DNA from 2 places in the Kribbella sp. NPDC055071 genome. Region 1 is predicted to be linked to the other one. Evidence: riboswitches for the same ligand, from Rfam matches in the RefSeq annotation. Region 1 holds a riboswitch; the other holds the start of a gene.
The links. Region 1 has a riboswitch for ZMP and ZTP ahead of ACWF4Z_RS07735 (5-aminoimidazole-4-carboxamide ribonucleotide transformylase). Riboswitches for the same ligand answer to the same signal wherever they lie in the genome.

Region 1 (5,387 bases):
GACCGCGATGGTCATCCGGGAAACCTCGGGGTGCTCGGTCGGGCCGACCGCGAGCGAGTCGATGTTGAACCCGCGCCGCGAGATGAGCGCCGCCACCCGCGCCAGCACACCGTGCTTGTTCTCGACCAGGATGCTCAGAGTGTGCTTCGTCATCAGAGTTCCTCGCCGTCCCACGTCGGCGCCATGTCGCGGGCGATCTGGATCTCGTCGTTGCTGACACCGGCGGCGACCATCGGCCAGACCATCGCGTCGCGGTGGACGACGAAGTCGACCACGACCGGCTGGTCGGTGACCGACATCGCCTTGTCGATGGTGGCGTCGACCGACTCCTTGTCCGAGCAGCGCAGCCCGACGCCGCCCATCGCCTCGGCCAGCTTGGCGAAGTCCGGGATCTGGGCCGAGTGCAGGTCGGTGTTGGAGTAGCGCTTGTCGTAGAACAGGGTCTGCCACTGCCGGACCATGCCCAGCGACTGGTTGTTGATCACGGCAACCTTGATCGGGATGCCCTCCAGCGCGCAGGTGACCAGCTCCTGGTTCGTCATCTGGAAGCAGCCGTCGCCGTCGATCGCCCACACCGTCTTGTCCGGTCGGGCGACCTTGGCCCCCATCGCGGCCGGCAGGCCGTACCCCATCGTCCCGAGACCGCCGGAGTTCAGCCAGTGGCGCGGCTTCTCGAACGGCAGGTAGTGCGCGGCCCACATCTGGTGCTGGCCGACACCACTGGTGTAGATGGCGTCCGGCCCGGCGATCTGGCCGATCCGCTGGATCACGTACTGCGGCGACAGGCTGCCGTCCTCGGGGTCGTCGTACCCGACCGGGTACTTGGCCCGCACGGATTCGAGCTGCTGGCGCCAGGCGTCGTACGACGGGGTCCGGCCGGCCGCCGCGATCTCGGCCCGCAGCGCCGCGAGCAGGTCGGTGATGACCTCCTTGCAGTCGCCGACGATCGGCACGTCGACGGCCCGGTTCTTGCCGATCTCGGCCGGGTCGATGTCGGCGTGGATGACCTTCGCTTCGGGCGCGAACGAGTCGAGCTTGCCGGTCACCCGGTCGTCGAAGCGGGCGCCCAGACAGATCAGCAGATCGGACCGCTGCAGCGCGCCGACCGCGGAGACCGAGCCGTGCATACCGGGCATCCCGAAGTGCAGATCGTGCGTGTCCGGGAGTGCGCCGCGGGCCATCAGCGTGGTGACCACCGGGATGCCGAGGAGCTCCGCGAGTTCCTTCAGCTCGGCGTGTGCCTGGGCCCGGATCACGCCGCCGCCGACGTACAGGACCGGCTTCTCGGCCGCGGCGATCAGGCGGGCCGCCTCGCGCACCTGCTTGGGGTGCGGGCGGGTCACCGGGCGGTACCCGGGCAGGGACAGCTCGGTCGGCCACTGGAAGTCGACCTTCGCCTGCATCGCGTCCTTGGTCACGTCGACCAGCACCGGACCGGGCCGGCCGGTCGAGGCGATGTGGAACGCCTCGGCGACCGTGGTGGCGATGTCGTTCGGGTCGTTGACCAGGAAGTTGTGCTTGGTGATCGGCATGGTGATGCCGCGGATGTCGGCCTCCTGGAACGCGTCCGTCCCGATCGCGGCACCGGCCACCTGACCGGTGATCGCGACCAGCGGGACCGAGTCCATGTAGGCGTCGGCGATCGGCGTCACCAGGTTCGTCGCGCCGGGGCCGGAGGTCGCCATGCACACGCCGGTCTTGCCGGACGCGGAGGCATAGCCCTGCGCGGCGTGGCCGGCACCTTGCTCGTGACGTACCAGGATGTGGCGAATCTGGGTCGAGTCGAGCATCGGGTCGTACGCCGGGAGGATCGCGCCCCCCGGGATGCCGAAGACGGTGTCCACTCCGGCATGTTCCAGTGCGCGGATCAGAGCCTGTGCCCCGGTCAGCTGCTCACTCATGAGTGCCTTCCCTGTCAGTCACGTTCGTTGGGCTTGCCTTTTCGCGACCGATCCATCCTCGCTTGTGGTTGTCGTAGGGCTTCCGCTGGGTCTCAGATAGTCGCCCGTGCAACAAAAAACCCCTTCGGCCGGTTTGGCTGAAGGGGCGCGCTCGACTCGGAGGTCGCGTCAGTCGGCGCGCCGCACAAGTACGAGGAGAATCGATCGCATGTAGGCATTATTCGCCGATACCCGGCAACCGGGTCAAGCCGGGCAGCCAGTCGTCTCGACAAATGAGACGACTGTCTTATCAACGCGACGGTCAGATGCAGACGGCGCCTTCGGAGGCTGAGCGGACCAGGCGGGTGTACTTGCCGAGGACGCCCTTGGTGATGGCGGGAGCCTTCGGGGTCCAGCCCTCTTGTCTGCTCGCGAGTTCTTCGGGGGTGAGGTGCAGGTCGAGGGTGCGGTTCTTCACGTCGAGGGTGATCCGGTCGCCGTCGCGGACGAACGCGATCGGGCCGCCGTCGACGGCTTCGGGGGCCACGTGGCCGACGCAGAGTCCCGTCGTACCGCCGGAGAAGCGTCCGTCGGTGAGCAGGAGGACGTCCTTGCCGAGGCCGGCGCCCTTGATCGCGCCGGTGACGGCGAGCATCTCGCGCATCCCGGGACCGCCCTTGGGTCCTTCGTACCGGATCACGACGACGTCGCCGGGGTTGAGTTCAGGTACGGCGTCCATCGCGGCGCGCTCGCCGTCGAAGACGCGCGCGGTCCCTTCGAAGACGTCGGAGTCGAAGCCGGCGCTCTTCACGACCGCACCTTCCGGTGCGAGCGAACCGTGCAGGATCGTGATGCCGCCGGTGGGGTGGATCGGCTTGTCGAGCGCGCGAATGATCGCGCCGTCGACGTCCGGCGGCGCGATGTCGGCGAGATTCTCGGCCATGGTCTTGCCGGTGACGGTCAGGCAGTCGCCGTGCAGCAGGCCGGCGTCGAGCAGTGCGCGCATCACGACCGGAATGCCGCCGACCCGATCGACGTCGGTCATCACGTACCGGCCGAACGGCTTGAGGTCGCCCAGATGCGGGACCCGGTCGCCGATCCGGTTGAAGTCGGCGAGAGTGAGGTCGACCTCGGCCTCACGGGCGATCGCGAGCAGATGCAGTACGGCGTTCGTCGAGCCGCCGAGCGCCATCACGACCGCGATCGCGTTCTCGAAGGCTTCCTTGGTGAGGATCTGGCGGGCCGTGATTCCCTGCCGGAGCAGGCCGACGACTGCCTCGCCGGACTTGCGGGCGTAGCCGTCGCGGCGGCGATCCACGGCCGGCGGCGCGGCCGATCCGGGCAGCGACATGCCGAGTGCTTCGGCCGACGCGGCCATCGTGTTCGCGGTGTACATCCCGCCGCAGGCGCCCTCACCCGGGCAGATCGCGCGCTCGACCGCGTCGACCTCCTCGCGGGTGATCAGACCGCGAACGCAGGCGCCGACCGCCTCGAACGCGTCGATGATCGTGACGTCCTTGTCGCCGAGCTTGCCGGGCATGATCGAGCCCGCGTACAGGAACACGCTGGCCAGATCCAGCCGCGCGGCGGCCATCAGCATGCCGGGCAGGGACTTGTCGCAGCCCGCCAGCAGGACCGAGCCATCCAGCCGCTCGGCCTCCATCACGGTCTCGACCGAATCGGCGATGATCTCGCGGCTGACGAGCGAGTAGTGCATGCCGACGTGACCCATCGAGATGCCGTCGGAGACGCTGATCGTGCCGAACTCGAGCGGGTACCCGCCGGCCGCGTGCACGCCGTCCTTGACCGCCTTCGCGAGCCGGTCCAGCGACAGGTTGCACGGGGTGATCTCGTTCCAGCTCGACGCCACCCCGACCTGCGGCTTCACCCAGTCGTCGTCCCCCATCCCCACCGCACGCAGCATCCCCCTGCTCGCCGTGGCTTCCAGCCCATCGGTCACCGTCCGGCTACGAGGCTTCACATCGACCATGCGGATCACTCTAAGCGGCCTCCTGCATGCCGACGGCTCAAACCGTGCAGGTCGACAGGACGTATACCTCCACTGAGGCGCCCGCGGCGGTTGTCTGAGCGTGCGTTGGCCCGGCCGATACGGACACATCCTGTCGATCTGCACATTGCGCTGGCCTAAGCTGAGTGAACCGCGACTGGCGAGGGTGGAGTACCACCGGGGAGCGGGATACCGACAGGGCGTCGTCCGCCTGGGCGCCTCCGATGAGTCACTCGGAGGTTTCTGATGCGCTATGGGATGAATCCACACCAGCCCGCCCGCTTGACGGTTCTCGGGGTGGCGCCGTTCGCGGTGGTTTCGGGGGTGCCGTCGTACGTCAACGTGCTGGATGCGCTGACCGGGTGGCAGTTGGTGCGGGAGGCTGCCGAGGGGTTGGGGTTGCCGGCGGCCGCGTCGTACAAGCACGTGTCGCCGGCTGGGGTGGCTGTTGGGGTGGACGCTTATGTGCGGGCCCGGGATGTCGATCCGAAGTCGTCGTACGGCGATTTCATTGCGGTGTCGGAACCTGTGAGCGCGGAGCTTGCGGGGGTGCTCAAGCGGGTGGTGTCGGACGGGATCATCGCGCCTGGGTACGACGAGGGCGTGGTCTCAGTGTTGGCGGCGAAGAAGCGTGGGACGTTTCTCGTGTTGGAAGGGGACCCGTCGTTCGAGCCGCCTGCCGAAGAAGTGCAGGAGGTCTACGGCGTGCGGCTGACTCAGGCACGGGATGACGTGCCGCTGACACGGGAGCTGCTGGAGCCCGCTGTTCCGGAGGCGGCGGCGCGGGATCTGGTGCTGGGGATGATTGCTGCTCGGTACACGCAGTCGAACTCGGTGGTGATGGTCAAGGACGGCACGGTGATCGGGGTTGGGGCTGGGCAACAGTCGCGGGTGGACTGCACCCGGCTGGCCGGCGAGAAGGCGGCCGCTTGGTGGGCTCGGCGTTCGGATGAGCCGCTCACCGGAGTGTCGATGGTGTCGGACGGCGCGCTCCCCTTCGTCGACAACATCGAGGAAGCGCACCGGTTCGGGGTTGCGCATGTCGCTGAGCCAGGTGGTTCGATCCGCTCAAGTGAGGTTGCGGCTGCCTGCTCGGAGCGTGGGATTACCTGGTCGCCGACCGGCGTGCGGTTGTTTCGACACTGAGGCCGGTCATGGGCCGGCGACGACGTTGATGAGCGGCTGGCCCGCGGCGTACCGCTCGAGTTGGGCACGCACGAGGCGAGCCACCCGAGGCGCAAACGCGGTCGACGCTCCCCCGCGGTGCGGATTGATGATCACGTTGGGCGCCGACCAGAGCGGATGCCCCGACGGAAGTGGCTCGGGGTCCGTCACGTCCAGGGCCGCGCTGATCCGCCGGGTGTTGAGCTCAGCCAAAAGCGCGTCGGTGTCGATCAGCACGCCGCGACCGACGTTCACGAGGAGCGCGCCGTCCTTCAACTGCGCCAGGAACTTGGCGTCCACCATCCCGCGGGTCTCATCGGTCGCGGGAGTCAGCA
Region 2 (5,387 bases), on a different contig from region 1:
GGCGGCAGCGAACCGAGCTCGCGAGATCCGCGACCACAACAACACCGCACTCGCTGACTTGTTCGCCGAGGTGGACGTGCTCGTCACGCCGACGACGCTGGATGTTGCCCACGGCTACGACCAGCATGAGCCGAACCTCGTCATCGGTGATCCGTGCTGGGTGTTCAACGTCACCGGCCATCCCGCGGTGAGTGTGCCCGTTGGACTGGTGGGCGGGCTGCCGGTGGGTGCTCAGGTGGTCGCGCCCCATCAGGCTGATGCTGCTGCGCTGGCTGTGGCGCGGCGGGTCCAGGTGGAGCTGCCGCGGCCACCGGTCCGGTGATCGGCGGCGGGAGGGCTTTGGCCAGCGTGTTGGCCACGTCGTTCGCCGCCGCTCGCCTTGGACTGGGCGTGGTTTCACCGCGTGCGGTCGGTGAGCGGAGCGGCTCAGGCTTGGTGAAGTCGGAGATCGCGGCAACGATCTCCGGCGTATAGGCATCGGCCGGTGCGGCTGTAGGCGATGAGGTACTCGGCGGGCGGACGGCCTCCTGCACTTCGGCGCGGAGGAACTTCACCAGTTCCTTGGCGCGAAGGACTCGGGTGTGTCGGAGTACGCGGCGTTCCGCGGACAGCGTTGCCTTCGACCTCCAGCCGACGTCGAACGTGATCCGGCCGAGGCGGAAGCCCGGATTGGTCTCCCCACCGGGATATCCCCGAGCGTTGCCGTCGGCAAAGAACTCGCTCACGAACGCACCGTTGTCGGTGTACTTCAGCCCCTGCCAATCCCGGTAGAGGTCCGTCGGCAGCTCACCCCGCACCCACGCGCGGTCCATCAGCTCGTGCGACTCCTGGTTCAGCGGCCGATGCCCGACATAGTGGTACTGCGGTTTCTCGCCACGTTTGCGTCGTTCGTACTCGGCGATCATCTGCGGCCACTCGTCCGCCGAGATCGCCCGCGCCAGCCGCGACGCGAACGTGGTCCTCGACCGCAGCTCAGCGCGGGAGGTGACCGGATGATCGGTCCGACCGGTCATAGTCGCGAGCTTGTCCATCACGAAGGTCCCGCCGTACGGCGCCGCCCGATCCCACTGCGTGACCCGCAGGGACGGGCGGTTCGGTCCGCCCGTGGTCGCGTTGAGGAGCCGGAGAGCGGCGATTCCCGCCGTGTAGAGCGGGACGCGACGGCGCATGATCCGCGTCTCCCACTGGACCCGGTACTCGCTGTCGAGCCACGCCGTACCGACGAGGCGCTTGGCCTGACGGCGGTTCACCGCGAGCGATCCGCTCGCCAGTTCTTGATCATCTGATCCATGTCGGCGTGGATGAAGGCGAAGAAGTCGGCGGCCTCGGCCAGTCGGCGACCGACGGGAGTGTCTGCACCGAAGAGCGCTGCACCCGCGCGGCTGATCTTCAGCGATTCCGCCAGCTCAGCAGCGGTCAGGGCCCCGTCCGGGCTGACCAGCATCGCGCCCATCACCCGAGCCGACATCGACGGCATACCACTGTTCGTCAGGATGCCGGCGAACCGCTCGACGAACTGGCTGACCTCTTCGGGAGTGGGTTCGGGCGCCATAGCTGAACCTTACAGTCATTAGCTGTATCACAAAGTTATGATAAAAGAACAAAAGCAGGGAAAGACAGGGACAGAAGAAATAAGAGGAGGCCGGGTCCCTGGCTGGGGTCGGCGGCGGGAAGGAGCTTTGGGAGGATATCGCGCCTGATGTGGGGAGAGATCCTCCCGAAGCTGACTATTTCACACCGACTATAAGGGACAGGTAAAGAAGAGACAGAGTGGCTGGGGTCGGCGTCATGGTGGCGGCCAGTGGTGGTTGAACCGACGGTCGGCCGAGGTCGCGCACCGGACTGTGTTCCGCTGGTTGATCGACGCCCTCGGCTCGTCAGGCGAGCGTTCACAGCGGCTGCACCCGACCGCCAGGCCATCACAATCGTCGTCCAGCAGGCAACTCACGCCTGATACCCGCCGGGACCGTGGATTGTGATGGCCTGGAGATCCGGTCACTCAGTGGCTGGTCCTCGGCAGGCCCGGGCCCTCGCATGTGGTGAGTCGATGCACTCCTCACCCGCCGGCCACCGACTGGCCGCACCTACGCACCAAGCCCCGCCAGGCACCCAGCCACTTTATCTTTCCTGTCCCTGCTTTTTTCTTTCCCTTGCTCTTCTTCGCTGGGGTTATGAATAACCCTCTAATGTGAATTGCATGACCTCCACCTCCCACGCCGAGGGCCGACGCTGCGAAGACGGGATCGGCTGAGCTGCTGAACGACGTACGCGATGCCTCATGACGAGCCTCGACGCGACCATGTGGGTCTCGGCCGGGATTGCGATCTGATGCCGAGGCGCGCCACGGAGGCACCGCGAACGATCGATCAGTTGAGTACGAGCCCCGGGTAGAGCGGGTGCTTGTCGAGCATCTCGGCCGAGGCGGCCTTGGTCTTGTCCGCGACGCCGTCGGCGAGCACGTACTTCGCCTTCGATGCCGCACCGGCCGACGTCGTCGTCGGGGTGGTCGCCGACAGCACGTCGACGATCAGCCCGGCGACCTTGTCGAACTCGTCGGCGCCGAACCCGCGCGTGGTCAGCGCCGGCGTACCGATCCGGACACCCGAGGTGTACCAGGCGCCGTTCGGGTCGCGCGGTACGGCGTTCCGGTTCGTCACGATGCCCGCGTCGAGCAGCGCGGACTCGGCCTGCCGGCCGGTGATCCCGTACGACGAGACATCGAGCAGGACGAGGTGGTTCTCGGTGCCGTCCGTCACGAGCTTCACGCCACGCTTCATCAGGCCCTCGGCCAGCACGACCGCGTTGTCGGCGACGGCCTGTGCGTACTCACGGAACGACGGCTGCCGGGCCTCGGCGAGCGCGACCGCCTTGGCCGCCATCGTCTGGCTGAGCGGACCGCCGAGCACCATCGGGCACCCGCGGTCGACCGACTCCGCGTACTCCGGCTGGCACAGCACCATCCCGCCGCGCGGCCCGCGCAGCGACTTGTGCGTGGTGGTCGTCGTGACATGCGCGTGCGGAACCGGGTCGAAGTCGCCGGTGAAGACCTTGCCCGCGACCAGACCGGCGAAGTGCGCCATGTCGACCATCAGCGTCGCGCCGACCTCGTCGGCGATCTCGCGCATCTTCGCGAAGTCGACCTTGCGCGGGTACGCCGAGTAGCCGGCGATCAGGATCAGCGGCTTGAACTCGCGGGCCTTGCGGGCGACCTCGTCGTAGTCGAGCAGCCCGGTCTCCGGGTTGGTCCCGTAGGAGTGCTGGTTGAACATCTTGCCGGAGATGTTCGGCCGGAAACCGTGGGTCAGGTGACCGCCGGCGTCCAGTGACATGCCGAGCATCTTCTGGTCGCCGAGCGCCTTGCGCAGCTGGCTCCAGTCGTCCTCGGACAGGTCGTTGACGTGTTTCGCGCCCGCCTCGGCCAGCGCCGGGGACTCGATCCGCTGGGCCAGGATCGCCCAGAAGGCGACGAGGTTCGCGTCGATACCGGAGTGCGGCTGGACGTAGGCGTGCGGTGCGTCGAACAGCGCCTGTGCGTGGTCGGCCGCGGCCTGCTCGACGGTGTCGACGTTCTGGCAGCCGGCGTAGAAGCGGTGGCCGACCGTGCCCTCGGCGTACTTGTCCGAGAGCCAGTTGCCCATTGTCAGCAGGGTGGCGGGGGAGGCGTAGTTCTCGCTGGCGATCAGCTTGAGCGAGGAGCGCTGGTCGGCGAGCTCGGCCTTGATCGCGCCGGCGATCGTCGGCTCCACCGCCGCGATCACCTCGAGGGCGTTGTTGTACGCGGCCGACGCGGCAGCGGCATCGAAGGATTGAGTCATCTTTGTCTCTCCTGCGGTTGCAGTGGGTCGAGGGCACCCAGGCGCACGGTGCCGACGGTTTTCGCTCCCCGGTGGTTCTCCACCTCAGCGCGCCAGTCGCGACGCCTCACCCTACCGCGCGATCGACGATCGGCTGGAACGGTGTCGTGCGCGGAAGCGTGCCGTAGACGCCGCCCCAATCTCCGGCCAACCGGGACGCCACGAACGCGTCGGCCACCTCGGGTGTCGAGTGCCGCACGAGCAGCGACGCTTGCAGGCACAACGCCATCCGCGCGGCCAGCCGCCGGGCACCGGCCTCGGCGTTGTCCACGTCTGCAAGCGCCTGCAGTACGTCGTTCACCGCGGCATCCAAGCGCTCGTCGGCACCTCGGGCCGCACCGACCTCGAGCAGCCAGCCCTCCAGCGCCTCCGGCCGGCGAAGGGCGCGCAACACATCCAGCGCGTTGACGTTGCCGGATCCTTCCCAGATCGAGTTCAGCGGCGATTCCCGGAACAGCAACGGCATCCCGGACTCCTCGACGAACCCGTTCCCGCCGAGACACTCGAGCGCCTCGGCGACCATGAACGACGTCCTCTTACTCACCCAGAACTTCGCGAGCGGCAGCGCGATCCGTCGGAAGGCAGCGCCTTCATCGCCGGCATCGACCGCTGCTGCCAGACGCATGGCGAGCGCGGTGGCTGCCTCGCTCTCCAGCGCAAGGTCCGCGAGCACGTTCTGCATGGCGGGCTTGTCGGCGAGCAGTCCGCCGAAGGCCGAGCGATGGCGGGTGTGCCAGACCGCCTCGACCAGGGCTCGCCGTTGGAGTGCGGCCGAACCCAGGACGCAGTCCAACCGGGTCGCAGCGACCATCTCGATGATCGTGCGGACCCCGGCGCCCTCGTCGCCGAGCCGGTAACCGATGGTGCCGTGGAACTCGACCTCGCTGGACGCATTCGACCGGTTCCCGAGCTTGTCCTTCAGGCGTTGCAGCGCGAACGCGTTCCGGTTGCCATCGGCAAGCACCCGGGGCACGACGAAGCAACTCAGTCCGTCCGGGGCCTGCGCCAGTACGAGAAAGACGTCCACCTGCGGCGCCGAGCAGAACCACTTGTGTCCGTTGAGCTGGTACTCGCCATCGGCACCGACCGGAATGGCGGTGGTGAGATTGGCCCGGACATCGGACCCACCCTGCTTCTCCGTCATCCCCATCCCGGCGAGTACCCCGTTCTTCGCGGCCGCCGGCAACCGTCGTACGTCGTAGGTCGTGGACGCGAGCTGTGGGATCCACTCCTTCGCCAGGCGCTCGTCCGCCTTGAGGGCGGGAACGGCGGCGTACGTCATCGAGATCGGACATCCGTGGCCCGGCTCGACCTGCGACCAGACGTAGAACCCCGCGGCCCGGGTCAGATGCGGTGTGGGCCGATCGCTCGTCCACGGTGCGGCCTGCAACCCGAACCCGACCGCCCGCTGCATCAGCCAGTGCCACGACGGATGGAACTCGACCTCGTCGATCCGGTTGCCGTAGCGGTCGTGCGTGCGCAGGACCGGCGGGTTCTGGTTCGCCGGGAGGGCCTGGGACAGGGCCTCCTCCG

Region 2: another riboswitch for ZMP and ZTP. It lies ahead of ACWF4Z_RS01445 (glycine hydroxymethyltransferase); the one in region 1 lies ahead of ACWF4Z_RS07735 (5-aminoimidazole-4-carboxamide ribonucleotide transformylase).

The regions. Positions count from the first base shown of each region.
Region 1 is NZ_JBSGUS010000003.1:233,057-238,443, reverse strand. Features, by position in the region: gene ilvN (acetolactate synthase small subunit) at 1-153, opposite strand, end outside; gene ACWF4Z_RS07745 (acetolactate synthase large subunit) at 153-1,901, opposite strand; gene ilvD (dihydroxy-acid dehydratase) at 2,203-3,870, opposite strand; ZMP/ZTP riboswitch at 4,032-4,112, shown strand; gene ACWF4Z_RS07735 (5-aminoimidazole-4-carboxamide ribonucleotide transformylase) at 4,135-5,034, shown strand; gene ACWF4Z_RS07730 (2-hydroxyacid dehydrogenase) at 5,041-5,387, opposite strand, start outside.
Region 2 is NZ_JBSGUS010000001.1:301,374-306,760, forward strand. Features, by position in the region: gene ACWF4Z_RS01435 (amidase family protein) at 1-322, shown strand, start outside; gene ACWF4Z_RS01440 (hypothetical protein) at 1,247-1,552, opposite strand; gene ACWF4Z_RS01445 (glycine hydroxymethyltransferase) at 2,367-3,815, opposite strand; ZMP/ZTP riboswitch at 3,844-3,925, opposite strand; gene ACWF4Z_RS01450 (acyl-CoA dehydrogenase family protein) at 3,922-5,387, opposite strand, start outside.